DNA from 2 places in the Nocardia sp. NPDC004568 genome. Region 1 is predicted to be linked to the other one. Evidence: riboswitches for the same ligand, from Rfam matches in the RefSeq annotation. Region 1 holds a riboswitch; the other holds the start of a gene.
What was found. A riboswitch is a leader RNA that binds a small molecule or an ion and turns the genes downstream of it on or off. The one in region 1 is predicted to bind cobalamin.

Region 1 (12,119 bases):
GGTGCGCAGCGCACTGCCGAGGGTGTCCTCGAACTCGGCGAGTTTGGTGTCGACGTAGTGGTCGCAGTCGGCGCGCATCCGGTCGGCGTCGGCGTGGGCGGTGTCGATGATGCGGGCCGATTCGGCGTGCGCGGCCCGTACCACTTCGGTGTCCTCGACCAGCCGGCGCTGTTCGGCCTGGCCGTCGGCGACCGAGCGGTCGTAGGAGGCCTGGCCGGCCTCGATGGTCCGCTCGGCCTCGGCGCGGGCCCGGCCGGTGACCGCCTCGTACTCGGCCTTGGCGTCGGTGACCAGGCGTTCCGCTTCGGCGGTGGCGGTATCGACCATCCGGTCGGCGTGCGCGGTGGCCTCGGCGACCATGCGGTCGGCGTGCGCTTTGGCCTCGGCGAGGATGCGGTCGGCTTCGGCGCGGGCGTCGGCCACCGTGCCGGCGGCCTGTTCGTCGGCGGACCGGATGGTGTCCTCCGCGAGCCCCCGGGCGTCGTCGACGATCTTGTCCCGGTGGTCGAGCACGTCCTGAGCGTCGTCGATCTCGGTGGGCAGCGCGTCCCGCACATCGTCGAGCAGATCGAGCGTCTCCGGACGCGGCACGATGCAGTTGCGCGTCGCGGGGATACCGCGCGCCTCCTCGACTATGGCGACCAGTTCGTCGAGCGCCTCGAATACCCGGTACATGCTTACTGTCCTCCTGCTGACGATCGGCGACACATCACGCCGTTCCCAGTGTGCCCCGGGCCGGTGGATGCGCCGAACCTACTTTCGGTGTGTCGCCCGGTCTGCCCGATATCTGCAGAGTCACACAATCAACTGGAGACCCACCCTCCGCTTGGTGCTAAATTCTTAGGGAGCCCCACCGCGGCGCGGCGGGCTGCCTGTCCCTTGCCCGATCGGAACCGCCCATGACCATCCTGCAGTTGCCTACTTCCACGGCGCTGACCACCGGGGATCTGGATATCGATTGGCCGGAACCGTTCACCCCCACCGCCTGGCAGCAGCGTCTCCTGCAGTACCTGCGCGGTGATCGTGCGTTCCCGCAGTTGATTCGTTTCGCACTGGTCGGCGGATCGAGCAATATTTCGTACGTCCTGCTCTTCCTGACCCTCACCGGCGTCGGGCCCCTACCGGCCAATGTGGCCGGTTCGGTCGTGAGCACCGTGCTGGCCAACGAACTGCACCGCCGGCTCACCTTCCACGCCGCCGAGCGGGTCGGCTGGTTCACCGCGCAGTGGGAGGGCGGCGGCCTGGCACTGCTGGGCCTGGGTATCAGTACCGCGGCGCTGGCCGCGCTGGAGGTCCTGGCCCCGACGCTGAACACACCCACCCAGGCCGCGGCCGTGCTGGCGATCAGCGCCGCGGTCGGGGGTCTGCGGTTCCTGGCGCTGCGCGGTCTGGTGTTCCGGCCGCTGCAGCGGGCCCGGGAAGTGACCGCCCAGCGGTCCGGATCAGCCCGCGCGCTCGGCCAGCCGGTCGAGTAGCCGTTTGTGCACCAGCGGCGGCAGCATATCGCTGACGTCGCCGCCGAAGGCCGCCACTTCCTTGACCAGGGAGCTGGACAGATAGCCGAAGGCGGGGTTGGTCGCGATGAAGAAGGTGTCCACCCCGGAGAGCTTCTTGTTCATCTGCGCCATCTGGAGTTCGTAGCCGAAGTCCCCGGCGTCGCGCAGCCCCTTGACGATGGCGGTGATGCCCTGCTCCCGGGCGAAATCGACCAGCAGGCCGTCCCAGGAGGCGACCCGCACGTTCGGCAGGTCCGTGGTGGCGTCGCGCAGCAGATCGATCCGTTCGTCGATCGAGAACATGCCCTGCTTCTTCTTGTTGATCATCACGGTGATCACGACCTCGTCGAACTGTTCGGCGACCCGCCGGAACACATCGAGATGGCCGTTGGTCACCGGATCGAAGGATCCCGGGCACAGAGCTCCTGCCATGGGTCAGACGCTAGCAGGTTCGCCCGGGTCCGCCGGGGTCGCGCCCACATACACCGCCGACTCGATCCGGGTCTCTCCGTAACGCCGGGCGGCGCGCCCCTCGAAGCCTGCGGGCCAAGCGATCTCGGCCGACCGCGCCGAGCGTTCCACCAGCAGTAACGCTTCCTCGGCGAGCCAACCGTGTGCGGCGAGCGCCATGAGATCGCCCTCGACGGCGGCGGTGGTCAGCTCGTAGGGCGGATCGGTGAACACCAGATCGAAAGCGCCCGCGCCGCCGTGGGCGAGCACCTGCGTCACCGTCCCGACCCGCACCTGCGCACCGCCCAGCCCGAGTTCGGCGATATTGCCGCGCAGCACCCCGGCCGCCCGCCGGTCGGATTCGACCAGCAGCGCGGCCGTGGCGCCGCGCGACAGCGCCTCCAGCCCGAGCGCGCCCGAGCCGGCGTAGAGGTCGAGCACCCGGGCGCCCGCGAGATCCATCCACGCCTCGATCGAGGAGAACACGGCCTCCCGCACCCGGTCCGAGGTGGGCCGGGTTCCGGCCGGCGGCACCCTCAGGCGCCGCCCCCCGGCGGTCCCGGCGACGATCCGGGTCATTCGGATTCGCGCTCGCCCAACTCGACCAGCAGATCACCGCCCTCGACCTGCTGCACCTGCGCGATGGCCACCCGGCCCACCACACCACCGCGCGGCGCGGTGATGGCGGCCTCCATCTTCATGGCCTCGATGGTGCCGATGGTGTCGCCCGAGCCGACCGTTTCGCCCTCGGCCACGGTCAGTGTCACGACACCGGCGAAGGGTGCCGCGATGTGATGCGGGTTGTTCTTATCGGCCTTCTCCGCGGCCGGGATCTCACTGGCGATGGACCGGTCCCGCACGGAAACCGGGCGCAACTGCCCGTTCAGGATGCACATCACCGTGCGCATCCCGCGTTCGTCGGGTTCGGAGATCGCCTCCAGCCCGATGAGCAGGATGACGCCCTTCTCCAGCTGTACCCGGTGCTCCTCGCCGTGCCGCAGGCCGTAGAAGAACTGATTGGCCGACAGGCCGGTGGTATCGCCGTACTTCTCCCGGTGCGCCAGGAATTCCGCGGTCGGGCCGGGGAAGAGCAACCGGTTCAGGGTCGCGCGGCGCTCCCCGGAGGTACCGGCCAGGCCCGCCTCGTCCGCGGCGGACAACTCGGATTCGGGTTTGGCCGCTCCCCGGCCGGCGAGCGCCTTCTCCCGGAACGGCTCGGGCCAGCCACCGGCCGGAGTGCCGAGTTCGCCGCGCAGGAAGCCGATCACCGAATCGGGGATGTCGTAGCGCCCCGGATCGGCGGCGAAATCCTCGATCTCGATACCGGAGCCGACCAGCGACAGCGCCAGGTCGCCGACGACCTTGGAGGACGGCGTGACCTTGATCAGCCGGCCCAGCAACCGGTCCGCGGCCGCGTATTTCGCCTCGACCTCCTCGAACCGGTCGCCGAGCCCCAGGGCGATGGCCTGCTGGCGCAGATTCGACAGCTGACCGCCGGGGATCTCGTGGGTGTAGACGCGCCCGGTCGGCGCCGGCAGGCCGGATTCGAAGGGCGCGTACACCTTGCGCAGCGCCTCCCAGTACGGCTCCAGATCGCAGACGTTGCGCAGATTCAGCCCGGTGTCGTATTCGCTGTGCGCGGCGGCGGCCACGATGGCCGAGAGCGCGGGCTGGCTGGTGGTACCGGCCATGGCGGCCGACGCGCCGTCGACGGCGTCGGCGCCGGCCTGCCAGGCGGCGAGATAGGTGGCCAGCTGCCCGCCCGGGGTGTCGTGGGTGTGCACATGGACCGGCAGATCGAAATTGCTGCGCAGCGCGGTCACCAGTTTCGCCGCGGCGGGCGCGCGCAACAGTCCGGCCATATCCTTGATCGCCAGCACGTGCGCGCCCGCGTCCACGATCTGCTCGGCCAGCTTCAGGTAGTAGTCGAGGGTGTAGAGCTTCTCGTCCGGGTCGGTGAGATCGCCGGTGTAGGACAGCGCGACCTCGGCGACAGCGGTGCCGGTTTCGCGGACCGCGTCGATGGCCGGACGCATCTGGTCCACATTGTTCAGCGCGTCGAAGATCCGGAAGATATCGATCCCGGTCGCGGTGGCCTCGGCCACGAACGCCCGCGTCACCCGCTCCGGGTAGGGGGTGTAGCCGACGGTGTTGCGGCCGCGCAGCAGCATCTGCAGGCAGATGTTCGGAATCGCCTCGCGCAGCGCGGCCAGCCGCTCCCACGGGTCCTCGTAGAGGAAGCGCAGCGCCACATCGTAGGTCGCCCCGCCCCAGGCTTCGATGGACAGCAGTTCCGGGGTCAGTCGCGCGACATGCCCGGCCACATCGAGCAACCCGTTGGTGCGTACGCGGGTCGCGAGCAGCGACTGGTGGGCGTCGCGGAAGGTGGTGTCGGTGACCCCGACCGCCTTCTGCGCGCGCAACGCCTGCGCGAATCCCTCCGGGCCCAGCGTCAGCAGCTTCTGCCGCGAACCGTCCGGCGGCGGCACCGACAGATCGATCGTGGGCAGTTTGTCGTGCGGATACACCGCGGTCGGCCGGGCACCGTGCGGTTTGTTCACCGTGACATCGGCCAGATAGTTGAGGATCTTGGTGCCGCGGTCGGCGGGTTCGCGGGTGGCCAGCAGCTCCGGGCGCTCGTCGATGAACGAGGTGGTGATGCGGCCCGCGGTGAAATCGTCGTCGCCGAGTACCGCGAGCAGGAACGGGATATTGGTGGTGACACCGCGGATCCGGAATTCCATCAGCGCCCGCCGGGCCCGCGCCACCGCCGCCGGGAAGTCCCGGCCCCGGCAGGTGAGCTTCACCAGCATGGAATCGAAGTAGGCGCCGATCTCCGCACCCAGGTTCGCGCCGCCGTCGAGCCGGATCCCGGCGCCGCCGGGGGTGCGATAGGCGGTGATGCGGCCGGTGTCGGGGCGGAATCCGTTGGCCGGGTCCTCGGTGGTGATCCGGCACTGCAGCGCCGCACCGCGGATGGTCACCTTGTCCTGGCTCAGGCCCAGATCCGAGAGGCTCTCCCCGGCCGCGATCCGCAGCTGCGACTGCACCAGGTCCACATCGGTGATCTCCTCGGTGACCGTATGTTCCACCTGGATCCGCGGGTTCATCTCGATGAACACATGATTGCCGCGTTCGTCGAGCAGGAACTCCACCGTGCCCGCACAGCTGTAACCGATCTGCCGGGCGAAGGCCACCGCGTCCGCGCAGATCCGGTCCCGCAATTCCGGATCCAGATTCGGGGCCGGAGCCAGCTCGATCACCTTCTGGTGCCGCCGCTGCAACGAACAGTCCCGCTCGAACAGGTGCATCACCTCGCCCTGGGTATCGGCCAGGATCTGCACCTCGATATGCCGCGGGTTCACCACCGCCTGCTCGAGGAACACCGTCGGATCACCGAACGCCGACTCGGCCTCGCGCGAGGCCGCCTCGATCGCCTCCCGCAATCCCGACCGCTCGGCAACCCGGCGCATGCCGCGCCCGCCACCACCGGCGACGGCCTTCACGAACACCGGGAACTCCATGGACTCCGCGGCGGCGAGCAGCTCCGCCACATCGGCCGAGGGCGCGCTCGAATCCAGCACCGGCAGCCCGGCCTCCCGCGCCGCGGCGATCGCGCGGGCCTTGTTGCCCGCCAGTTCGAGTACCTCGGCCGACGGTCCGATGAAGGTGATGCCCTCCCGCGCGCACGCCGCGGCCAGATCGGGATTCTCCGACAGGAAGCCGTAGCCGGGGTAGATCGCGTCGGCGCCCGCGGTCTTGGCCGCGTCGATGATGGCGTCGACCGAGAGGTAGGCCCGGACCGGATGACCTTCCTCGCCGATCTCGTATGCCTCGTCCGCCTTCAGGCGGTGGACCGAATTACGGTCCTCGTGCGGGAAGACGGCAACCGTTCCGACACCGAGCTCGTACGCCGCGCGGAAGGCTCGGATGGCGATTTCGCCGCGGTTGGCAACCAAGACTTTCGAGAACATTGAACCAACGTACCCGGCGCCACACCCAGGATCGACAGCGAAGTCCACTTCGCAGAATCTTCACATCGGGGTATGGCAACGGTGCGAAGTAGAGTTCACCGCGCCGTCATATCTCACCGCCCGCGACCCGCTTCTGTGCGGTTCCGGTGGGCCGGCCACCACCCCGCTACTTCCCGGACGCGCGGGCACCGTCGCCGAATGGTCCTCCGGTGGCGGCCCGCCCGCAACCGCGCCACCACCACCGTAACGGCGCGCCGTCCACCCGCGCGGCGACCCCGTTGTGCGCGGCGGACCGCCGGACCGCTCGTGCCGCCGCGCGGCGCCGAGTTATGGTGGAGCACGCAGCTGGTCCGCCGGCCGGACGGCGAGGAGCCCCGAACGTCCGCCCCGGCGCCGAAGCCCGCATCACGCGGGTGAGAGGGAATCCGGTGGAAGTCCGGAACTGTCCCGCAGCGGTGAGCAGGAACGACCGCCGTCATCAGCACTGGGCGACACGCCTGGGAAGCGACGGCCAGTAGGTCGGCCGACAGGCCGGTGCCCGCGAGTCCGAAGACCTGCCGGTTGTACCGGATACGCCGTATCCGGTGGCCGTCGCCTCGTGGAGCGGGCGCCGCGGTCCACCAGTGCTGACATACGACCCGACCACCCGGCCGGGCCGTTCGGGGTCTCATCGGTGCCGTGCGCCCGGGAACGGCGACGTCCGTCGAACTTCAGCACTGGAGAACACCGTGACTGTTACTTCGCACAGCCCGTTCACCGCAACAATTCTCGGTCTGCCCCGGGTGGGTCCGCGCCGGGAACTCAAACGCGCGATCGAGTCCTATTGGGCGGGCCGCATCGATGCGGCGCAGCTGCACGAGACCGGCCGTGCGCTACGCCGCGACCAATACGCCGCTCTGACCGCCGCCGGCCTGGATTCGATCCCCGTCGGCACCTTCTCCTATTACGACCAGATGCTCGATACGGCCGCCCTCCTCGGCGCCCTGCCCGTCCGGGTCGCCGGGATCGAGGATCGGCTGGACCGCTATTTCGCCGCCGCGCGCGGAACCGAATCGGTGGAACCGCTGGAGATGACCAAATGGTTCGACACCAACTACCACTACCTGGTCCCCGAACTCGGCCCGGACACCACCTTCGGCCTGGATCCGGAAGATCTGCTGGCGCAGGTGACCGAGGCGGTCGAACTCGGCGTGCCGGCCCGCCCCGTGGTCATCGGACCGGTCACTTTCCTGAAACTGGCCAAGACCACCGGCGGTGCCGCGCTGGACCGGATAGACGAACTGATCCCGCTGTACGGCGAGTTGCTGCGGCTGCTCGCCGACGCGGGGGCGGGCTGGGTACAGCTCGACGAACCCGCCCTGGTCACCGACCTCACCGCCGCGGAACTGGCGACGGTCCGGCGGGTGTACACCGAGCTCACCGCCGTGCCGCGGCGACCGGCGGTGCTGGTGGCCACGTATTTCGGGTATCCGGGCGCGGCGCTGGAAGCGCTGTCCGCCACCGAGGTCGAAGGTATCGCCGTCGACCTGGTCGCGGGCACCGAGGTCGCCGCCGTGGCGTCGCTCCCCGCGCTGACGCGCAAACTGCTGGTCGCGGGGGTCGTCGACGGTCGCAATGTCTGGCGCGCCGATCTCGACAGCGCACTGTCGACGTTGGCCGGCCTACTGGGCAGCGTGGGGGCGCTGGCGGTTTCCACGTCGTGCTCGCTGCTGCACGTCCCGTACTCGCTGGCGCCGGAGACGCGGCTCGACGACGCGCTGCGCTCCTGGCTCGCCTTCGGTGCCGAGAAGACGGCCGAGGTGCGGATACTGGCGACGGGCCTGCACTCCGGCACCGAGGCGATCGCCGCGGAACTGGGCGCCGCCCGCGCCGCCACGGCGAGTCGCCGCGCCGATCCGCGGCTCAGCAATGCGCAGGTGCGGGCGCGACTGGCCGCGCTGGGCGCGGACGCCGTGCGGCGGGCCCCCGCCGAACAGCGCCGGGCCCTGCAGCGGGAACGTCTGCACCTGCCGCCGCTGCCGACCACCACGATCGGGTCCTACCCGCAGACCCCGGCCATCCGGCGGGCCCGGGCGGCGCTGCGGGCCGGGGAGATCGACCGGGCCGAATACGTCCGGCGCATGCGGGCGGAGATCGGCGAAGTCATCGCCCTGCAGGAGAAACTCGAGCTCGATGTACTCGTGCACGGCGAACCGGAACGCAACGATATGGTGCAATACTTCGCCGAACAGCTCGACGGATTCGCGGCGACCGATCTGGGCTGGGTCCAGTCCTACGGCACCCGCTGCGTGCGTCCGCCGATCCTGTTCGGTGATGTCTCCCGTCCCGCCGCGATGACGGTGGACTGGATCACCTACGCGCAGTCGCTCACCGACAAACCGGTCAAGGGCATGCTCACCGGCCCCGTCACCATCCTGGCCTGGTCCTTCGTCCGCGACGACCAGCCCCTGGCGGATTCGGCCCGGCAGGTGGCGCTGGCGATCCGGGACGAGACAGTGGATCTGCAGAACGCGGGGATCCGGATCGTCCAGGTCGACGAGCCCGCGCTGCGGGAACTGCTGCCGTTGCGCGACGCCGATCAGCGGGAGTACCTGGACTGGTCGGTGCACGCGTTCCGGCTGGCGACCTCCGGAGTGGCCGACTCCGTCCAGATCCACACCCACCTGTGCTATTCGGAGTTCGGTGAGGTGATCGACGCCATCGCCGGGCTGGACGCCGATGTCACGTCCCTCGAGGCCGCCCGCTCGCATATGGAGGTACTGGTCGATCTGAACGCCTCCGGCTTCGCCGCCGGTGTGGGTCCGGGTGTCTACGACATCCACTCCCCCCGGGTGCCCGGTGTCGAGGAGATCACGGCGTCCCTGCGCGCCGCTCTGGAAGCGATTCCGGCCGAACGTCTCTGGGTCAATCCCGACTGCGGCCTGAAGACCCGGGGCCCGGCCGAGGTGGAGGCATCCCTGCGCAATATGGTGGCCGCCGCCCGCGGCGTCCGCTGAAATCCCGGCCCGGGCCGCACCTCGCGCGGCCCGGGCCGTTCAGCCCTCCAGTTCCCCGGCCCCGGGTTCCCGGCGTTTCGTCCGCCGGGCCACACAGTGCGGGCAGGTCTGCGCCACCCGCAGCACCGGCCGGGTCCGGGCCGGCGCGGACGGCCCCCGCCGTACCGCCCGGCACCCCTGTCTTTCCTCCACGACGCCAACCCCTTTCCCCTCGGCGATTCCGTTGCCAGGTTTGACGCCGAGCGTCCCGGCCCGGTTCCCGCGCTCGGCGATCAGGATTTGGCCAGGTACTCCAGGCGTTCGGAATCGACGGCGGCGTGCATCATCGCCGCCAGGCCGGGATGCCGGGTCAGCCCGGGATCCTGCTGCACCACGGTGCGGGCGAGTTCCTGAGCGGCGGTGATGACCTCGAGATCGTCGAGCAGCGACAGCAGGCGCAGTGACCGGGTGGTGCCCGACTGCGCCGCGCCGAGCACATCGCCCTCGCGCCGCTGCCGCAGATCGAGTACCGACAGTTCGAAGCCGTCGGTGGTGGCGGCCACGGCCTCCAGCCTGGTCATCGCCGGGCCGCCGGGCGCGGCATCGGTGATCAGCAGGCACAATCCGGGATGCGCGCCGCGCCCGATCCGGCCCCGGAGCTGGTGCAGCTGACTCACCCCGAACCGGTCGGCGTCCACGATCACCATCACGGTCGCGTTCGGCACATCCACGCCCACCTCGACCACGGTCGTACAGACCAGCACATCGATATCGCCGGCGTTGAAGTCGCGCATCACCTGGTCTTTTTCATCCGACGGCAGCCGTCCGTGCAGCAGCCCGATCCGCAGCCGCGCGAGCGGTCCGGTACGCAAGCGGTCGAAGACGTCGACCACGGCCTGGGTGGGCGGGGCCTCCTTGTCCACGGCTTTCTTGCCCCTCGTCCCGGCACCGTCCTCGTCGTCGCCGATCCGCGAGCACACGACATAGGCCTGCCGGCCCGCGCCCACCTCCTCGGTGATCCGTTCCCACGCCCGGTCCACCCAGTTGGGATGTACCCGGCGCGGTACCACCTTCGACTGGATCGGCGAACGCCCGCGGGGCAGTTCGGTGAGGGTGGAGGTCTCCAGGTCGCCCAGGGTGGTCATGGCGATGGTGCGCGGAATCGGGGTCGCGGTCATCACCAGCAGATGCGGGGAGAAACCCGATTTCGCCTTGGCCCGCAGCGCATCGCGCTGCTCCACGCCGAACCGGTGTTGTTCGTCCACCACCACCAGACCCAGATCGAAGAATTCGACCGAATCCTGGATCAGCGCGTGGGTGCCGATCACGAGGCCCGCCTCCCCGGTGACCGCCGCGAGCAGGGCGGCTCGCTTCGCCGCGGCCGGCATGGAACCGGTCACCAGCGTCACCCGGGTGGCGGTCTCGGCCGCGCCCAGCTCCCCCGCCTGCCCGAGATCGCCCAGCATCGCCCGCAGCGACCGGTAGTGCTGGGCGGCGAGCACCTCGGTGGGCGCCAGCAGCGCGCACTGCTGACCCGCATCGATCACCTGCAGCATGGCGTGCAACGCGACGATGGTCTTACCCGAACCCACCTCGCCCTGTAGCAGCCGGTGCATGGGCTGTTCCCGGGACAGATCCGCCGAGATCTCGCCGATGACGCCGCGCTGTCCCGCGGTGAGTTCGAACGGCAGCCGCTCGTCGAAGGCGGCGACGATTCCGTCCGCCCGCACCGGGCAGGCCCGGGCCGTACGACCGGCCACCTCGTGCCGGCGTTCGGCGAGGACCAGCTGCAGTGCCAGCGCCTCGTCGAAACGCAGCCGTTCCCGGGCGCGTTCGATATCGGAGGTGCGTTCGGGCAGGTGGATCAGGCGCAGCGCGTCGCCGACCGGCATGAGTTCCCGTTCGTCGCGCACCTCGGCGGGCAGCGGATCCGCCAGCGGGTCGAGCTGATCGAGGATCTGCCGGACACAGGCCAGGATCTCCCAGCTCTGCACCTTCGCTGTCGCCGGATAGACCGGGATGAACTCGCGGTCGAAGAAGGACATGTCCACACCGCCCGCGCCCTTCGCGCTCTGCGCGATCCCGCGCAGGTCGCCCCCGCCGCGCACGGTGGTCAGAGTCGGTTCCTCGTCGTCGGCCTCCGGCAGGATCAGATATCCCGGATGGCTGAGATTCCACTGACCGGGCCGCCAATAGTTGACCGTGCCCGACATCATGGCCCGAACACCCGGGCGGACCGCGTATTTCACCTTGTCGCCGTTGAAGAACGTGACATCCACGCCGCGCCCGCCACCGGTATCGAGCACCACCTTCAGCAACGACCCGCGCCGCTGCCGCATCGGCCGCAGGTCCGCCTTGGTGACCCGCCCGATCACCGTGATATGCGCTCCGTCCTCCGGCGCCTCCTCGGTGAGCGGCTGCCCCTGGGTGGCGTATCGCAGCGGATAGTGGCGCAGCAGATCTTCCACGGTCTGCATATCGAACGCGTCAGCCAGTGACGCGGCGGCCTTCGCGCCGAGCAGATGGTCGAGCCGGTCGCTCAGTGTCGCCATCGCGCTACTCCTGTCCCCTCGGCCCGCGGCGGCGGGTCCGGCGGATACTCATTCCACACCGATCTGTATCAGGTCGCCCTGCTGGCCTCCGGCATACACCGTGACCTCCACACCGGGAAATTCGTCACCGATATGCCGCGCGAGGTCGTCGGCGAGCCCGTCCGGCGCCGCCGCGCCGACCAGCAGGGTCACCAGTTCGCCGCCGAGTCCGAGCATCCGGTCCAGCAGGGTCTGTCCCGCGGCCCGGGGATCCCGGTCGATGACCACCACATCGTGGCCCACCAGGCCGAGTCCGTCGCCGGGCGCGCAGGTCCCGACCATGGTGAGCGCTCGGCCGGCGGCCCGGCGCAGCGCGCCCCAGCGGGTGCTCGCGGCCGCCTCGGACATGGTGAAGGCATCGTCCACGGCGATCCGGGCCCGATCGTGGACCGCCAGCGCCGCGAGCCCCTGGACCATGCTGGCGCTGGGCAGCAGCAGCACGTCCCGGCGCGCGTCACGCGCCGCGGCACCGACCGCCACCAGCCCATGGGCCGGTAGCGCACCGTTGGGGAGTACCAGCACCTCCCGATGCGGGAGCTGCCGGACGGCCGCCAGCAGTACCGCCGAGTCCAGCGTCTGCCCGGCGTTCAGCACCACCGCGCCCCCCGCTTCGAAGAGCGCCGCCGCACCGGC
Region 2 (17,867 bases), on a different contig from region 1:
CGGCCGACGGGGGTTTCCGAGCTCGACCGGGTGCTGGGCGGCGGGATCGTCGCCGGATCGGTGGTATTGCTGTCCGGCGAGCCGGGGGTGGGTAAATCGACCTTGCTGCTCGAGGTGGCACACCGCTGGGCGCGGCAGCGCGACGAACGGGCCCTCTACGTCACCGCGGAGGAATCGGCGGGGCAGGTGCGGTTGCGCGCCGACCGGACGGGTGCGGTGCACGACCGGGTGTATCTGGCCGCCGAATCCGATCTGTCGGTGGTACTCGGGCATGTCGATCAGGTGAAACCCACACTGCTGGTGGTCGATTCGGTACAGACGATGCTGGCCGCCGATACCGACGGGGTGATCGGCGGTGTCACCCAGGTACGCGCGGTGACCGCGGCGCTGACGTCGCTGGCGAAGGCGAGTGGTATCGCCGTACTCCTGGTGGGACATGTCACCAAGGACGGTGCGGTCGCCGGGCCGCGCACGCTGGAACACCTGGTCGATGTGGTGTTGCAGTTCGAGGGCGACAAGAACACCACGTTGCGGATGGTGCGCGGGATCAAGAACCGGTTCGGCAGTGCGGACGAGGTGGGTTGTTTCGAACTCCACGACGACGGAATCGCCTGTGTGACAGATCCTTCCGGGCTTTTCCTGCACCATCGCGCGGATTCGGTGCCGGGTACGGCGGTCACCGTCGCGATGGACGGGAAGCGGCCGCTGGTCGGCGAGGTGCAGGGGCTCACGGTGGAAACGCAGGCTCCGGCGCCCCGCCGGGCCGTCAGTGGACTGGATTACAACCGGGTGGCCATGGTGCTGGCGGTGCTGCAGAGCCGGTGCGGTGTCTATGTCGGTAAACAGGACGTCTACGCCGCCACCGTGGGCGGTATGCGGCTCACCGAACCGGCCGCGGACCTCGCCGTCGCGCTCGCCATCGCCAGCGCGGCCCGCGATACGGCACTGCCACCCGGGTGGGTGATCCTCGGCGAAGTGGGACTGGCCGGGGAAGTCCGGCGGATCACCTCGGTGACCCGCCGGCTCGCCGAGGCCGAACGGCTCGGGTTCACCACCGCGGTGGTTCCGCCGGGCACCGACGGCAAGGCCACGCCGATGACCCTGCACGAAGCGTCCAGCCTGCGCGGTGCGCTGCGGTTGGCCGGCCTGACGAAGAAGTGACTCCGCTCAGGCGATGTTGAAGGGTTCGGGCGCGCTGCGCACCGAACCCATCTGCGCCACCACGTTGTAGGCGCCGGCGGGTACCTGCACCCGCTCCCCCGCGCACTCCGGCTGCGAGGTCGCGCCCGTCCAGGTGACGGTGAACGCGGCCTGCTCACCGCGGTCCAGGGTGCGCACATCCGGATCGCCGTCGGGAAAGCAGTCCGTGCTCGCCCACAGTTGCCGCCCGCCGTCGAGCGAATGCACCGATACGCGCTGCAACCCGGATCCCATGTCCCGGGTGCACGGCGCACCGGAGATATTGGTGATCACGATCCCGAACACCGGTTCCTCACCCGTCTGGTAGGTGGGCTGCCCCACCGACACCTTGATGGCCAGTGACTGGTCGGCGCATTGACCGGAGGCCGCCGGGGCGGGTTCGGTACTGCGCGTACCGGATGCCGTACCGGACGCACGAGTGCCGGTCGCCGTGCTGGACGACGAGGCCGAACTCGTGGCCGGCTCGGTGGTCTCGGAGGTCGATGCCGCCGCGGCGGCATCGGGCGAATCACCGCCGCGGGAGACGGTGACGGCCAGCCAGATCACCACCGCGAGCGCGACCACGAGCGCGCCGATGGCGAACACACGACGCCGCCAGTAGATCTCCGGCGGTAACGGTCCTGTCGGTTCCAACACGTGTCAACGGTAAGCGCAGCGGGCGGCGGCGGCCGTCAACGGCACACCCGAAGGTGGCGCCGACGGCCGGGCCACCTGTCAGACGGTCTCCCCGATATTACCGACCACCCGGTGTAGCTGTGCCCGGCCGTCGACGAGTTTGTAGGTCACACAGGCGATCGCACATTTACCGGCCGCGACCCGCTCGGACACGATCATCGACCGCTCCATCAGCAGGCGGCTGGTCTCCACCACGTGACGGGCCTCGAGTTCGTCCACCGATTCGAGTCCTTCGCGGCGCCCGATCAGCATCGACGGCGTCACCTTCTCGACGATGCTGCGGATGAAGCCGCCGGGCACCTCGCCGCCGTCCAGCGCATCCAGGGTCGCTTTGACCGCGCCGCAGCTGTCGTGCCCGAGCACCACGATCAGCGGTACATCGAGGACACCCACGCCGTATTCGATGGATCCGAGCACCGCCGCGTCGATGACATGGCCCGCGGTGCGCACCACGAACATATCGCCGAGACCCTGATCGAAGATCAGTTCCGCGGCGACACGGGAATCCCCGCACCCGAACAGCACGGCGGTGGGATGCTGGCCGCCGACGAGCTTGGCTCGATCGGCGGCTCCCTGGCTAGGATGCAGCAGCGTGCCGTTCACGAAGCGCTCGTTTCCTTCGCGCAGCGACTTCCAGGCACTTACCGGGTTGGACTGAGGCATGGTGTCCATTCTGCACGATTTGATGTGCGCGCTTGCTTCCGTCCCGTTACAGCGCGGCGTCCATCCACGCCGAACCGGTGGAACTGCACGGTGAGGTGAACGGAGCGGGTCGGTGAGCAGCGCAGGTATCGGGAAATCGGGTTCGGGCGGGCGCGGTGCCGTGGCGATCGAACCCGGCGCGATCGACTCCGACACGCTGATCGACTGGTACGCCCGCACGGCCCGGGACCTGCCGTGGCGGCGGCCCGGGGTGAGCGCCTGGCAGATCCTGATGAGCGAGATCATGCTGCAGCAGACACCGGTGTCGCGGGTGGAACCCATCTGGCGGGAATGGGTGCGGCGCTGGCCGGTGCCCTCGGCCATGGCGGCGGCGAGCGCGGGCGAGGTGCTGCGGGCGTGGGGCAAACTCGGCTATCCGCGCCGGGCCCTGCGCCTGCACGAATGCGCGCGGGTCCTGGCGGCCGAGCACGGCGACCAGGTGCCCGACGATGTCGAGGTGCTGCTCGGGCTGCCCGGTATCGGCGCCTACACCGCGCGGGCGGTCGCCTGTTTCGCCTACGGGCAGCGAGTCCCGGTGGTGGACACCAATGTTCGCCGGGTCGTGGCCCGGGCCGTGCACGGACGGGAGGCCGGGAATCCGGCCGCGCGCGATCTACGCGAGACCGAGGCCCTGCTGCCCGGCCGGATCGACCGCGCCGCGGTGTTCTCGGCGGCCCTGATGGAGCTCGGCGCGACGGTGTGCACCGCGCGGACGCCGGACTGCACTCGCTGCCCGCTGCCGCGCTGCGCGTGGGTCACGGCGGGCCGGCCGGTGGCCGAGTCGACGCGCCGGAGCCAGAAATACGAGGGCACCGATCGGCAGGCGCGGGGACGTCTGCTCGATGTGTTGCGGGCGGCGCACGCGCCGGTGGAACGCGTCCGGCTGGACCTCGCCTGGACCCGGGACCCCGGCCAGCGCGACCGCGCACTGGATTCGCTGCTGGTGGACGGATTGATCGAACAGACCGACGACGGACGCTTCGCCCTCGCCGGAGAGGGCTGAAGGCCCCCCGGCCGGGGCGCTCAGACCCCGGCGGCGGTCTCGGGCGCTTCGCGCAGCACGCGAGCGAGGAAACGCTCGACCTCGGCGCGGTAGCGTTCCGGCTGATCATCGTGCACCAGGTGTCCGGCCTCGGGAACCAGGACGTGCTCGGCGGCCGGATGCAGTCCGGCCATCCGGCGCATCTGCCCGGGCGGGGTGATGGTGTGTTCGCCTTCGATCAGCAGGGTGGGCACGGTGAGCCTCCCCCACTCCGTCCAGAACGACCGAGTACCCCACTCCTCCGAGATATCGCGGAAGGTGGCCACCTCGCCGTGCAACCGGTAACCGTCCGGGTCCCGCCGGAAGGAATCACGGAAGTAGCGACCGGCGACGGGACCGAAGTACGCCACCAGGGCGGCCTCGTCCGCGAACGGCTGCGGCCAGGCCTCGACCATCGCGGCCCAGTGGGCGGCGGTACGACCGGTGAAATCGGCCGCCATATCCTCGACCACCAGCCCCCGCACCCGGCCCGGATACGCGGCGGCGAACATCCAGCCGTGCAGGCCGCCCATCGAATGCCCGATCACGATCATCGGCTCGGGGATCCGCGCGGTGGCTGCGGCCAGATCGGCGACGAAGGCGTCGGTGGTGAGTTCGGCCGGAGCGGGGCGCCCGTGTCCGGCGGCGTCGAAGGTCAAAACCCGGCCGTGCTCGCGCAACCACCGGACCTGGCCCTGCCAGGTGCGGGCGCTGCCCATCAACCCGTGCAGCAGCAGTATCGGGACCCCTGCCCCACCTTCGTCGTGCAACACGGGGCCGAGTTTATGCACAACCCTCCACAGAGTTTATGCACAACCCTCCACAGACCGGCGTGGGCGCCACCGGGCGTGGCACGGTCGCCGCACGCTCGTCCCGCTGTGGCGTGCGGCACTGTTCCGTCCGGCCCCGCTGTACCTAAGCTCGAGGTATGCCTGTTGTGAAGATCAATGCGATCGAAGTCCCCGAGGGCGCGGGACCCGAGCTGGAGAAACGGTTCGCCCATCGCGCGCACGCGGTCGAGAACTCCCCCGGGTTCCTCGGCTTCCAGTTGTTGCGGCCCACGGCCGGCGAGAACCGGTACTTCGTGGTCACCCAGTGGGATTCCGAGGAATCCTTCACGGCGTGGCGCGACGGTCCCGCCAAGGAGGCACATGCCGGACAGCAGAACAAGCCCGTCGCCACCGGCGCATCGCTGCTGGAATTCGAGGTCGTACTCGATGTAGCGGGTAAATCCGCTTCCTGACCCGTCCCCCACACCCTGGCCACGCCACCGACCCCGGAGGCGTGGCCAGCGCTTGTTCGCCGCATATTGACGACCGGCAACAGCCGGTGTCACAGTTTCAAGTGAAAGCGGAGGTGATGCGGTAATCCGGTGAGAACCCGGAGCGGTCGCGCCACTGTGATGTCCACCCCGGAGGGTGGGCAGAGTCAGACACCCGCACCTGCGCACAACTCGCGAACCGGACGCGAGCATCCGGATGAGAGGATCCACCATGGCCATAGCGCATGTTCCGAGCAGGGCTACCGATACAGCAGCGACCGTGCTCATCACCGTCGGCGTCGTCGCGCTGGCACTGCTGACGCTCTACCTGGTCGGATTCGACCAGGGCGCCATATCGCGCGGTGGCATGTTCCTGCACGAGCTGATGCACGACGGGCGCCACCTGCTGGGTGTCCCGTGCCATTGAGCGGATCTTTCGGTGCCCTGCTGCTCCGTGGTCTGCTCGCCGGTCTGATCGCCGGTCTCCTCGCGGGTGTCGTCGGTCATTTCGTCGGCGAACCGAAGGTCGATGCCGCCATCGCCATCGAGGAGGCCGCGGCTCCCGTTCCCGACCATGCCCATGACTCCGGCACCGGACATACGCACGGAGAGACAGCACACGGCGACGAGGCCGAGGTGAGCCGGCCGTGGCAGAAGTTCGGGCAGTTCCTGGCCGGTGCGCTGGCCGGGATGGCCTTCGGGGCGATCGTCGCGACCGCGGCGCACTACGCCCGGCGGTTCACCGCCCTGCCCGGCCATCGGCTCGTTCTCGGGCTCGGTCTGGCCGGCTGGGTCGCGGTGGTGGCCGTACCGTTCTTCGAATATCCGGCCAACCCACCGGCCGTCGGTGATCCGGAAACGATCAACGAACGCACACTGCTCTGGGTGGCCGCGGTTCTGCTGGGGCTGGTGGCCGTCGCAGCCGGTGTGTCCCTGTGGAGAGCACTGCGATCGCGGCCCGAATCCCTCCGGCTCGTCGCGGCCGTGGCCGGTTTCGTACTGATCGTCACCCTCGGCTACGTTCTGCTGCCCGGGGTGAACGAGGTGGGGGCCGACTTCCCGGCCACGCTGCTGTGGGAGTTCCGCGCGGCGTCGCTGGCCGTATCGACCACGCTGTGGGTCGGTATGGGTCTGGCTTTCGCGGCGCTCACCGAGTGGAGCGACCGCGGCGGTACCCGGGTAGCGGAGACCGCTGCTACGGCAGGTTGATCCGGGTCGCGATAGTCGCCGGGCAGGGTCGTCGTATGACCGACACTGCACTCGCCCACCGGGACAACCCACTCGCTCAGCGGCCCGCGGCCGTCACCACCGCCTTCATCGCGCTGGTGGCGGCCGTGGGCTTCGGTATCGCCGAAACCGCGATCCGTGGTGCGCTGCTGGGCGACGCCGCGAATATCGGCGCACTCACCGGCGGTTGGCTGCTGCGCAGCGGGATCTATCTGGTGGTCCTCGTTGTCGCGTGGCGAATGCTGCGGGGCGAGCGCTGGGCCAGAAATCTGCTCACCGTCGGGATAGGCGTGCTCGGTACGGCTTCACTGCTGGTGGAGCCCGTGCGAATGCTCATGGACGGGGGCACCGGTGTGTTCGCGGATATGAGCGCCACGACCGTATCCGTGGCGCTCACCCGGGTCGGCCACCTCGGCGCGGTAACCCTCGCGATCCCCGCCATGCACACACCGGGCGCCCGGGCCTGGTTCCGAGCGGGCACGACACCGTGAGGCTCGGGTAGGGGCCGTGCGCTGTCCCGGGCCCGGATCGGGGCCCGGGACAGGCGTTTCAGGATTCCAGGGCGGCGTCGAGGGTGATGTCGTCCACTCCGCCCAGCGCTTTGCTGACCGGGCATCCGGCCTTGGCCGCGGCCGCGGCCGCCGCGAAACCCGCCTCGTCGAGCCCGGACACCCGGCCGCGCACCGTCAGGGCGATCCGGCTGATCCGGAAACCGCCCGCCGGGTCGGGGCCCAGGGTCACCGCGGCCGAGACGTCGAGGCTCTGCGGGGTACCGCCGACCTGAGCGATCTCGTTCGACAGCGCCATCGCGTAGCAGGACGAATGCGCTCCGGCGATCAGCTCCTCCGGGCTGGTCGTGCCGTCGGCATCGTCGGCCGCCCGCTTCGGGAACGACACCTCGTACTTGCCGACCCCCGAGCTGACCAGCTCGACCTGGCCGGAGCCGTCCTGCAGACCACCGGTCCATGCGGTGCGCGCGGTACGTGTGGGCATCACGATCCTTTCGAAGACTATTCGTTGCGAGTCGGAGTCGAACCTACTCGTACCCTCAGCTCGTCGCAGTTCGTTCATCGAGGCGGGCCAGTATCGCGGGCCAGGCCGCCCGATGCCGGTCACGGGCCGCTTCGTCGGCAAACCCGCTGTGCTGCAACCGCAACCGGATGCCACGGGGCTGTTTGACGAACTCCACGCGCACCACCGTTTCCGCGCCCTCGGTGCCGCCGGCACCGGTCACCCAGGTCAATTCGATGAGCCGGCCCGGTTCCAGACGGAGGAAACGACCGTAATGCGGCCGGGATTTCCCGTCCTCCTCCCGGGTCTCGAAATAGAAGGGCTCGTTCACCTCGGGCCGCATTCGCACCGAGGACGGTTCCGCGAGCCAGATATCGAAGCCCTGGGTCCACGCCAAGTAGAGGAGTGCGGGTGCAGCGGTCATCACCCGCTCCACGGTGAGTTCGTACGGCCGTGTGGACAGGTCCGGTACACGCACTTGCTGGTCGACCATCACTGGACCATACCCGCGCAGGCGCGGGTACTGCCGCAGATGCGGGGATCACGCGCCGCTACCGACCGGCCCACCCGGAACCGGCGCGTTCCTGCGCGGAATACCATTGCGGCACCGGGATTCCGGGTGTGCGCCGACGACCGAGCACAGCAGGCGAATAGGGTGGTGCAGGTGGAGAGTCCAGGATGACGAGCTGGCAGATGGTCGGACTACTGGGCTGGGTCGCGCTGGCCGCGGCGCTGTTCGAAGTGCTGCGGCACCGCCGCCTGCTCGCACAGACCCGGCAGGCCCTGACGACCGCCGAACGCACGGTAGCGCGGCAGCAGCGCGAACTCGAGGTCGGCACGGAGCGCTTACTGATCGCCCGGGAACTGCACGATGTGGTGGGCCACAATCTCTCGCTCATCAATGTGCAGGCCGGCATGGCTCTCCAGCAAGTGGAGGCCAAGTCCGCGAAAGCGGCGGGTACGGTCGCCGAGATCAAGACCACCAGCCGCAATGCGCTCGAGGATGTGCAGGCACTGCGCCACGCGATCCAGTCGGTGGAGTCCGTGTCCGGCACACCGGCGCAGCCCTCCCACGACCACGGCCCCACCCGCGGCGAAGACTTCGCCGCGGGCGACCGGGCGAGACGTTCCCGCCGCGGCGGTTTCGCCCGGCGCGACCGGCCCGGTACCGACCGGTCGCCCGGGAACGGAGGCGGCGGCCGCCCACCGGCCGCCGCGCAAGCGCCGCCCCCACCACCTCGTGAACCCGATCCCACCATGTCCGACCTGGACGAACTCCTGCGCAAGCCCAGGCTGGCGGGGCTGACGGTGCACACCCGAGTCCTCGGCACCCCGGATTCCCTGCCCGCGGCGATCGACGACGCCGCCACCCAGATCGTCCAGGAATCCCTGGCCAATGTCGTACGCCACGCCCCGGGCGCCGAGGCCACCGTCACGGTGCGCTACTCCGCCGACTCGGTGGATCTCACCGTCGACAACACCCGCCCCACCGGTAAGCCGGAACACGCCGGCCCCACCCGCGGGATGGGGATCATCGCTATGCGAGAGCGCACCCATGCGCTCGGTGGCGCGTTGACCGCCGGCCCCAAACCCAGCGGCGGCTACCGGGTCGCGGCGCGGCTACCGAGCCGCCCGCTGCGGATCGCGATCGACCCGGATGCGCGCCCGCGAGCCCGCAAAGAAAGCGGCCACAGTACCTCCCGCGAAGCGGCGCCCACGGTAGCGGTGACCGCCGAACCACGCGGCGGCACCGGCGGCCCGGCCGATCCGGGGCCCGCGCCCGAGTGAACGCACGGTTCAGCCCGGTTTCGCCTCACGGCGCTCCTGCTCGGTGAACCCGGCCGCGCGCGCCGAGCCCGCCGGGGCCTGCAGACGCCGTGAATACGCCCCTGCCGCCCGGAACACCCCGGCGACACCCGCCGGGGCCGCCCCGTAGGTGATGGACTGCTGCGGGGCGAAGCCGAGAGCGCTGCCTATCTCGACCGCGTCCATATTGGCGCCGAGGAACAGGAAATCCCAGCTGTAGACGTTCTGCTGCTGTTCGATCAGCGATCGCACGGCGGCATGCGTCCATTCGCGGCTCGAATTCTCGTGCCCGTCGGTGAGGACGACCACGATCACGGTGCCGGGTCGCTCGTCTTCCGGCCGCCCGGCCAGTTCGGCGCCCAGGTCGGTGACCAGCTTGCCGATGGCGTCGTAGAGCGCGGTACCGCCGCGCGGCTGCAACACCGGTGGGGGCACCTCACCGATCGGAATGTTCGAGTACACGCATTCGTACTCGGTGTCGAATTGCGCGAGGGTGACCCGCACGGCCTTCTCCACCTGCCGCTGTTCCTCGAAGTAGGCGGCCAGGCCGCCTTCGGTGTCGGATTTGATGGTCTGCATGGAGCCGGAGCGGTCGAGCAGGACCGCGATCGTGGTGAGATCCGGATTCGTCATGGTGATACCCCCGCTTCGTATCGACTGAACTGCCCCCACCGTACGCGCGCGCACCGACCGGGATCTCTCGCCGACCGGCTGCACCCCACACATACGGAAAAGGGCCTGCCCACCGGTGTGATACCGGTGGGCAGGCCCTGTGTACCGCGCTGTCGGCTACTCGCCGGAAGCGGCTTCGGTCGGACCGTCGGACGCGCCGGTGAGCACGACCTCGGGCTTCTTCTCGCCGTCTTCCTTGGTGAGCTTGGCCTTCGGGGAGAAGGTGAAGCGGGCGTCCTCGCCGGAGCCTTCGCCGTCCCAGCCCTCGACATCGACCTGGACGGTCTGGCCGGGACCGATCTCGCCGAAGAGGATCTTCTCCGACAGCTGGTCCTCGATCTCACGCTGGATGGTGCGGCGCAGCGGCCGGGCACCGAGCACGGGGTCGAAGCCACGCTTGGCCAGCAGGTTCTTGGCATTCTCGGTGAGCGTGATTGCCATATCCTTGTTCTTCAACTGCCGCTCGACGCGGGCGATCATCAGATCCACCATCTCCACGATCTGCTCGGTGGTGAGCTGATGGAAGACGATCACATCGTCGATACGGTTGAGGAACTCCGGCCGGAAGTGCTTCTTCAGCTCGTCGTTGACCTTGAGCTTCATCCGCTCGTAGTTCGAGCCCTCGGCGTTGCTCTGGGTGAAGCCCAGACCCACGGCCTTCGAGATATCGGAGGTACCGAGGTTCGAGGTGAAGATCAGCACCGTGTTCTTGAAGTCCACGGTCCGGCCCTGGCCGTCGGTGAGACGACCGTCCTCCAGGACCTGCAACAGGGTGTTGTAGATCTCCTGGTGGGCCTTCTCGATCTCGTCGAACAGCACGACCGAGAACGGCTTGCGGCGCACCTTCTCGGTGAGCTGGCCGCCCTCTTCGTAGCCGACGTACCCGGGAGGGGCACCGAACAGCCGCGAAGCGGTGAAGCGGTCGTGGAACTCGCCCATATCGATCTGGATGAGCGCGTCGTCGTCGCCGAACAGGAAGTTCGCCAGCGCCTTGGACAGCTCGGTCTTACCGACACCGGACGGCCCGGCGAAGATGAACGAGCCGGACGGACGCTTCGGATCTTTCAGGCCGGCGCGGGTACGCCGGATGGCCTTGGAGACGGCCTTGACCGCGTCCTCCTGGCCGATGATCCGCTTGTGCAGCTCGTCCTCCATGCGGAGCAGACGGGTGGTCTCCTCCTCGGTGAGCTTGAAGACGGGGATACCGGTCCAGTTGGCCAGCACCTCGGCGATCTGCTCGTCGTCGACCTCGGCCACGACATCCAGGTCGCCGGAGCGCCACTGCTTCTCGCGCTCGGCCCGCTTGGCGACGAGCTGCTTCTCCTTGTCGCGCAGCCGCGCGGCCTTCTCGAAGTCCTGCGCGTCGATTGCCGATTCTTTCTCCCGGCGCGCGTCGGCGATCTTGTCGTCGAATTCGCGCAGGTCCGGCGGCGCGGTCATCCGGCGGATGCGCATCCGGGCGCCGGCTTCGTCGATCAGGTCGATCGCCTTGTCCGGGAGGAACCGGTCATTGATGTAGCGGTCGGCCAGGGTGGCCGCGGCCACCAGGGCACCGTCGGTGATGGACACCCGGTGGTGTGCCTCGTAGCGGTCGCGCAGACCCTTGAGGATGTTGATGGTGTGCTCGACCGTTGGCTCGCCCACCTGCACCGGCTGGAACCGGCGCTCCAGGGCGGCGTCCTTCTCGATGTACTTGCGGTACTCGTCGAGGGTGGTGGCGCCGATGGTCTGCAACTCACCGCGGGCCAGCTTCGGCTTCAGGATCGAGGCCGCGTCGATCGCGCCCTCGGCGGCACCCGCACCGACCAGCGTGTGCAGCTCGTCGATGAACAGGATGATGTCGCCACGGGTGTTGATCTCCTTGAGCACCTTCTTCAGGCGCTCTTCGAAATCACCGCGGTAGCGGCTACCCGCGACCAGGGAACCCAGGTCGAGGGTGTAGAGCTGCTTGTCCTTCAGCGTCTCCGGGACCTCGCCGTTGACGATGGCCTGGGCCAGACCCTCGACGACGGCGGTCTTACCGACACCGGGCTCGCCGATCAGGACCGGGTTGTTCTTGGTACGGCGGCTCAGCACCTGCATGACCCGCTCGATCTCCTTCGAGCGGCCGATGACGGGATCGAGTTTGCCTTCCAGGGCCGCCTGGGTGAGATTGCGGCCGAACTGGTCGAGCACCAGCGAGGTGGACGGGGTACCAGCCTCGCCCCGGGCGCCGGATTCCACGGGCTCCTTGCCCTGGTATCCGGACAGCAGCTGGATGACCTGCTGGCGGACCCGGTTGAGGTCGGCGCCGAGCTTGACCAGTACCTGGGCCGCGACGCCCTCGCCCTCGCGGATCAGGCCGAGCAGAATATGCTCGGTGCCGATGTAGTTGTGACCGAGCTGCAGCGCCTCGCGCAGGCTCAGTTCCAGCACCTTCTTGGCGCGGGGGGTGAACGGAATATGACCGGACGGGGCCTGCTGGCCCTGGCCGATGATCTCTTCGACCTGGCTGCGCACGCCCTCCAGCGAGATACCGAGCGACTCCAGGGACTTGGCCGCGACACCCTCACCCTCGTGGATCAGACCCAGCAGGATGTGCTCGGTGCCGATGTAGTTGTGGTTGAGCATCCGGGCCTCTTCTTGGGCCAGGACGACGACACGCCTCGCGCGGTCGGTGAACCTCTCGAACATCGCTCCCTCACTCTCCTGCTCCGGACTCTATGGCCGGCTGACGCCGTGGTGTGTCGTGGACAACCGTCGGCTTCAGCCTGCCATGAAGGCCAGGGGTTGCGGCCCCCGCCTCCCACTCTAGTTGGCAGGGGATTACGCCGCCGCCGCTCCACCCTAATGATGCGGCCCGACGGCAGACCTATTCACTCATAACGCCCTTACCCACCGATTGGTTTCCCACTCGGGTTTTGCCCAGAGCGAACAGAACGACTCCCAGAGCTGGGGAGATGGCCGGCGGCGGACAGCGGACCCCGGTACGCCCCGACCCGGGCAGGCAGTTGCCCCGGTGCGCGCAGTCTGCCCGGGCAAGTACCGGCCGGAGCAGCGGTCCGACGACGCGAGCCCTGGTAGGTCGCTTCCCCGACCCAGGCGGCCACTGTACGAGCGGGCACGGGGAAGCGGCCGCCCGGTCAGAGATCGCGATCGGTGATCAGCCCACTGCGCATGGCCAGCGCGGCCAGCCGGACCCGCTTCTGGTTCTGGGGCAGGTCCTCGACGCCGAACTTGGCGAACAGGGCACGAAGATGGGTCTTGACGGCGTCCACGCTCAGGAACAGTTCATCGGCGATCTGCTGGTTGGTGGCCGGGGCGGCGAAGCCGGCATCCCCTTTGAACGGCCGGCACAGCGCCACGAGCACCCCGCGCTGCGCCTCGGTGAGCGAGCGCACGGTCGGCAGACCGCCACCGGAGGTTCGGGTGGCGTCGTCGGCGACGCCGTTGAAGTCGTGGAAGGACACCAGTGAAGTGCCCACCCGGATACGGTCCCCGGGCATGAGGCGGCGGCGACCGTTGATGCGTTCGCCGTTGACGAACGTGCCGTTACGGGAAAGGCCGTCGTCCACGATGGTCCAGTGCCCGGCGAGGTATTCGACCGCAGCATGCAACCGCGATACCTCGGCGTCCCAGCGCAGCGACAGATCGGCGCCCGCAGAGCGGCCGATGGTGAGCCGCTGCCGGTCGGGACTCAACATCACCTCGCGCCTGCGGCCTTCGTCATCGGTGAATCGAAGGAACGAACCGACGGATCCGGACACTGCGCCGATACCTCACCTCTCCATATCGGCAGCAACTGCCGAACACTGCGGACCCCTTGCACTGCGGCGCACCGCGCCCGGCCGATCACACCTATGGTGCCGGGCAGTCGGCCGCTCGGGCAAGATGGAACGCCGCCGGGCGCAGCGGCCCCGGCGATCGACGCCGGGGCCAGCGGTAATTCCAGATAGCTATCGAGAAGACCAGCCGTCCGCGTGTTCCGTGAATTACCCACACGCGCGACGGTTGAAAGAAGAACTATCCCTTCGCGGCCTTGTTGTATGCGTCGGTGATATCGGCGGAGATACGGCCCCGCGCGGAAACCTTGTGACCATTCCGGCGCGCCCACTCCCGGATGGCCGCGCTTTGTTCGCGGTCCATGGTGGCGCGGGCCTTGGTGCTACCGGAGGCCGCGACCGCGGACTTCACCCGACGCCGGCCGCTCACCCGGCGGGCGCTGGTCACCCACTGCTCCAACTCGTCCCGAAGTTTCGCCGCATTCGTCGACGACAGGTCGATCTCGTACGACACCCCATCGATTGCGAACTCGATGGTCTCGTCCGCGATGGACTCACCGTCGACATCGTCGATCAGGCTAACGGTGACCTTCTTTGCCATGAGATGAACGTCCTCTCGAAATCGTACGGCCTGCAATATCAGGCCGATTACCCGAGGCAAGAATACCTCGAATTCGGAAAATTCCAAGACGAGCAGCCTGCTTTGCAAACCGCTCGCTCAACGGCCGACCGGCCGCACTATTGGGAACAGTATCGTTTCCCGGATTCCCAATCCGGTGAGCGCCATCAACAACCGATCGATTCCCATACCGGTTCCGGTCGTCGGTGGCATCCCGTGCTCCATCGCGGTCAGGAAGTCTTCGTCGAGCACCATTGCCTCGTCGTCACCGGCCGCGGCCAGGCGGGCTTGATCGACGAACCGATCGCGCTGGATCACCGGATCCACCAACTCCGAATAGCCGGTGGCCAACTCGAAGCCCCGGACATACAGGTCCCACTTCTCGGCGACACCGGCCCGCGACCGATGTTGCCTGGTCAGCGGGGACGTCTCGACCGGGAAATCGCGGACGAAAGTGGGCACGTACAGCTTGTCGCCGTAGCAGTGCTCCCACAGTTCCTCCACCAGTTTGCCGTGGCCGTAACCCTTACCTTCGGGAATTTCCAGACCGACTCGATCGGCGAGTTCGAGCAATTCCGGAACAGTTGTTTCCGGCGTGACCTCCACCCCTGACGACTCCGACAACGACGGGTACATCTCGACCGTCGCCCACTCCCCGCTCAAGTCGTATTCCGAACCGTCGGCGAGGGTGACGACCTGAGTTCCCAGCGCTTCCTCGGCGACTTCCTGGATCAATTCCCGGATCATCCGCGCGGAGTCGTCGTAGGTGCCGTACGCCTGATAAGTTTCGAGCATCGCGAACTCGGGCGAATGGGTGGAATCGGCACCTTCGTTACGGAAGTTCCGATTGATCTCGAAGACCCGCTCGATTCCTCCGACCACGCAGCGCTTCAGAAACAACTCCGGGGCAATGCGCAGGTAGAGATCCATATCGAGCGCATTGGAGTGGGTGCGGAAGGGCCGTGCGGCGGCGCCGCCGTGCAGTGTCTGCAGCATCGGCGTTTCGACTTCGAGGAAATCCCGGCGTTCCAGGGCATTGCGCAGCGCGCGCACCACCGCCACCCGGGTACGGGCCGTCCGGCGGGCCTCCGGGCGCACGATCAGATCGACATAGCGCTGCCGGACCCGCGCCTCCTCGCCCATCTCCTTGTGTGCTACCGGGAGCGGACGCAGCGCCTTCGCGGCCATGGACCAGGAATCGGCCATGACGCTCAATTCACCCGTACGCGACGAGATGACCTCACCGTGCACGAAAACCATATCGCCGAGGTCCACATCGGACTTCCACGCCGCCAGCGCCTCCGCGCCGACTCCGTTCAGGCTCACCATGGCCTGCAATGTGGTGCCGTCGCCCTCCTGTAGCTGAGCGAAGCACAATTTGCCGGTATTTCGCATGAAGATGACCCGGCCGGCCACACCGACGAGTCGCCCGGTCGCGGTATCGGCCGCGAGATCCGGATAGGCGGCGCGGATTTCGGCCAGGCTATGGGTGCGCGGCACCGAAACGGGATAGGCCTCCCCGCCCGACTCGAGCAGCCGCTCCCGCTTCTCCCGGCGGATCCGCATCTGCTCGGGGACGTCGTCGACCTCCACAGAGCGGCTGGATCGCCCCGCGGGAACAACGCCCGCGGAGCCGCCGGATGACGAGATGTTCGGGTTGCTCACAGCGAACCACCCTAGCGTGCACCGCAAATCGATTCGTCATCCGCCCGCCCCAACCGCGCGATAAGGAATCACTCGCCGAAGGCGCGCCACGGCGGCCCCGGAGAAATAGACCATTTGGTTGCTTAGAATTTTCCCGGGGCGCCGACGCACGGCGGAAATGTATTGTCGTCCGGCCGCATTCGGCCGAGGACAACAATTCAGAGAACGGCGAGCGAACGAACTTCCCTGGTGAAGTGCGCGGCGCCGGTGGCGACCGCTCGCATACGGGCCGCTTCCAGGGCCTTGTACCCGCCGACCAGATCGGTCGCGCGGTGCAGCCCCAATTGGCGCAACGACGCCGCCGCCAAGCTGGATGTGTAGCCCTCCGAGCACACGACCACCCACTCGACATCGTGATCGGTGGCCAGCGCCAGGCGGGCCGAACTGCTGGGATCGAGCCGCCACTCGAGCACATTGCGTTCGATGACCAGGGCTCCGGGCAGCGCTCCTTCCCTGGCTCGCTGCGCCGCGGGGCGGATATCCACCAGAATCGCCCCGCGGGCGAGCGCGGCGGGCAGTTCTACGGGATGGATCCGGCGCAACTGGGCGCGGGCCTGGTCGAGCATCTGATCGATGGTCAGTCGCGACATCAGAGGTCACCTTCGGGCTGGTCGGTGAGAACGGTGTGGGTACGCCGCAGGCTGCCGTGTCCGGTCACTTCGTAATAGGACATGGCGGTGAGCGGCGGCGAGTAGGCGTGCACACTCAAGGTGGGATCCAGCGGTCCGACTCCGGACGAGCCGGATACCGCGATCCGGTCGGGGGCGCGCACGACATCGTGCACCCAGCCGATCGGGAAGGCGGCCTGATCGCCGGCGGACAGCACCCGGTGCCGCAGTTCGGTACCGTTCCAGCGGTACTCGGCCAGCGCCCCGCTGAGTACGGTGAGCGCCCCGAGCGAACCGGCGTGATCGTGCAGTTTCGTGGATTTGTCGGGAGTCCAGCTGATCAGCCAGACATCGACCTCGTCGTCGGCGACCAGCCGGGTGGCCCAGCGATCGACCGCCGGCCACAGACCGTCCGCGGGAAGCAGATGGTCGTACCGTCCGGAGAGCACGTCCTCACCGGTCTCGTCGGTCAGGCGGAGCAGATCCGCCGGACGCAGCCGCGTCGGCAGGGCCGGGGCGATCGGACGATCGGGAATCGGATCGGCGGCCGCGGCGGAAGTATCACGGGCCGACCGGCGCACTACAGACGAGAGAACAGGCGAATGCATGAGCGCATCTCCAGGATGTAAAGAAACGGTCGAGGACTGCAGAATGCCTCGAACGGTCGAGGCGAATCAGCCTCGACAACACTCCTGGGTACGCATGCGGTTCAGCACACGGTGAGCTTAGCAAGCCGAGCGCGGCGAGGCCACATTCGGATCAACGGAATATGTCACAGCCGCGGGCAGCGACATCAGCCGCGAGTGCGGCGCTGGTTACGTTCGAATACCAGCCGCAACCCCGTGATCGTCAGGTGCGGCTCATGGTGCTCGAGGGTCTCGGATTCATCGATGATCAGCGGAGCCGCCGCACCGGTGGCCACCACCGCCACCCCGTCCTCGGCGAAACCGTCGATATCGTCGCGAATACGATCCACCAGCCCGTCCACCAGGCCGGCGAAACCGAAGATCGCACCGGACTGGATGCATTCGACGCTGTTCTTGCCCACCACCGACCGAGGCCTGCTCAGTTCCACCCGGCGCAACGCGGTCCGCTCGGTGAGCGCCTCGGTCGCGGTCTCCACTCCGGGCGCGATCACGCCGCCGAGGAACTCCCCCTTGGCCGATACGAGATCGACACAGATCGACACACCGAAATCCACGACGATCGCGGCGCCTCCGAAACGATGATGGGCGGCCAGACTGTTGACGATCCGGTCCGCGCCGACCTCTTTCGGATTGTCCACGAGCAGCGGAATACCGGTCCGGACGCCGGGTTCGACCAGCACATGCGGCACATGTTGCCAGTAGCGATCCAACATGAAGCGCAGTTCGCGCAGTACCGGTGGCACCGTCGACAAACCGGCCACACCGGTCACCGCGTCGAGATCCGGGCCCACCAGCCCCCGCAGACTCATCGCGAACTCGTCGGCGGTGTGCAGCGGGTTGGTATGGATCCGCCAGTGCCGGACCAATTCGGCCTCCGGTCCGGACCCCGCGATGAGCCCGACGACCGTGCTGGTCGTCCGGACGTCGATGGTCAAGAGCATGCGGTCACCGGC

Region 2: it holds a riboswitch for cobalamin, as region 1 does, so the genes downstream of both, ABZV91_RS22700 (CbtB domain-containing protein) here and metE (5-methyltetrahydropteroyltriglutamate--homocysteine S-methyltransferase) in region 1, are expected to answer to the same signal.

Annotation. Positions count from the first base shown of each region.
Region 1 covers NZ_JBEXLL010000113.1:1,735-13,853, reverse strand. Annotated here, with positions in the region: gene ABZV91_RS30465 (DivIVA domain-containing protein) at 1-675, opposite strand, end outside; gene ABZV91_RS30460 (GtrA family protein) at 900-1,475, shown strand; gene coaD (pantetheine-phosphate adenylyltransferase) at 1,443-1,928, opposite strand; gene rsmD (16S rRNA (guanine(966)-N(2))-methyltransferase RsmD) at 1,932-2,525, opposite strand; gene ABZV91_RS30445 (pyruvate carboxylase) at 2,522-5,920, opposite strand; cobalamin riboswitch at 6,292-6,497, shown strand; gene metE (5-methyltetrahydropteroyltriglutamate--homocysteine S-methyltransferase) at 6,649-8,916, shown strand; gene recG (ATP-dependent DNA helicase RecG) at 9,189-11,447, opposite strand; gene ABZV91_RS30430 (DAK2 domain-containing protein) at 11,496-12,119, opposite strand, start outside.
Region 2 covers NZ_JBEXLL010000055.1:7,301-25,167, forward strand. Annotated here, with positions in the region: gene radA (DNA repair protein RadA) at 1-1,161, shown strand, start outside; gene ABZV91_RS22675 (hypothetical protein) at 1,168-1,836, opposite strand; gene ABZV91_RS22680 (carbonic anhydrase) at 1,915-2,538, opposite strand; gene ABZV91_RS22685 (A/G-specific adenine glycosylase) at 2,699-3,580, shown strand; gene ABZV91_RS22690 (alpha/beta fold hydrolase) at 3,601-4,371, opposite strand; gene mhuD (mycobilin-forming heme oxygenase MhuD) at 4,527-4,841, shown strand; cobalamin riboswitch at 4,911-5,057, shown strand; gene ABZV91_RS22700 (CbtB domain-containing protein) at 5,092-5,286, shown strand; gene ABZV91_RS22705 (CbtA family protein) at 5,277-6,068, shown strand; gene ABZV91_RS22710 (hypothetical protein) at 6,104-6,577, shown strand; gene ABZV91_RS22715 (OsmC family peroxiredoxin) at 6,636-7,079, opposite strand; gene ABZV91_RS22720 (SRPBCC domain-containing protein) at 7,135-7,590, opposite strand; gene ABZV91_RS22725 (histidine kinase) at 7,776-8,885, shown strand; gene ABZV91_RS22730 (vWA domain-containing protein) at 8,895-9,536, opposite strand; gene ABZV91_RS22735 (ATP-dependent Clp protease ATP-binding subunit) at 9,693-12,248, opposite strand; gene ABZV91_RS22740 (FHA domain-containing protein) at 12,698-13,258, opposite strand; gene ABZV91_RS22745 (Lsr2 family protein) at 13,578-13,937, opposite strand; gene lysS (lysine--tRNA ligase) at 14,055-15,521, opposite strand; gene ABZV91_RS22755 (rhodanese-like domain-containing protein) at 15,818-16,240, opposite strand; gene ABZV91_RS22760 (cysteine dioxygenase) at 16,249-16,875, opposite strand; gene ABZV91_RS22765 (type III pantothenate kinase) at 17,061-17,855, opposite strand.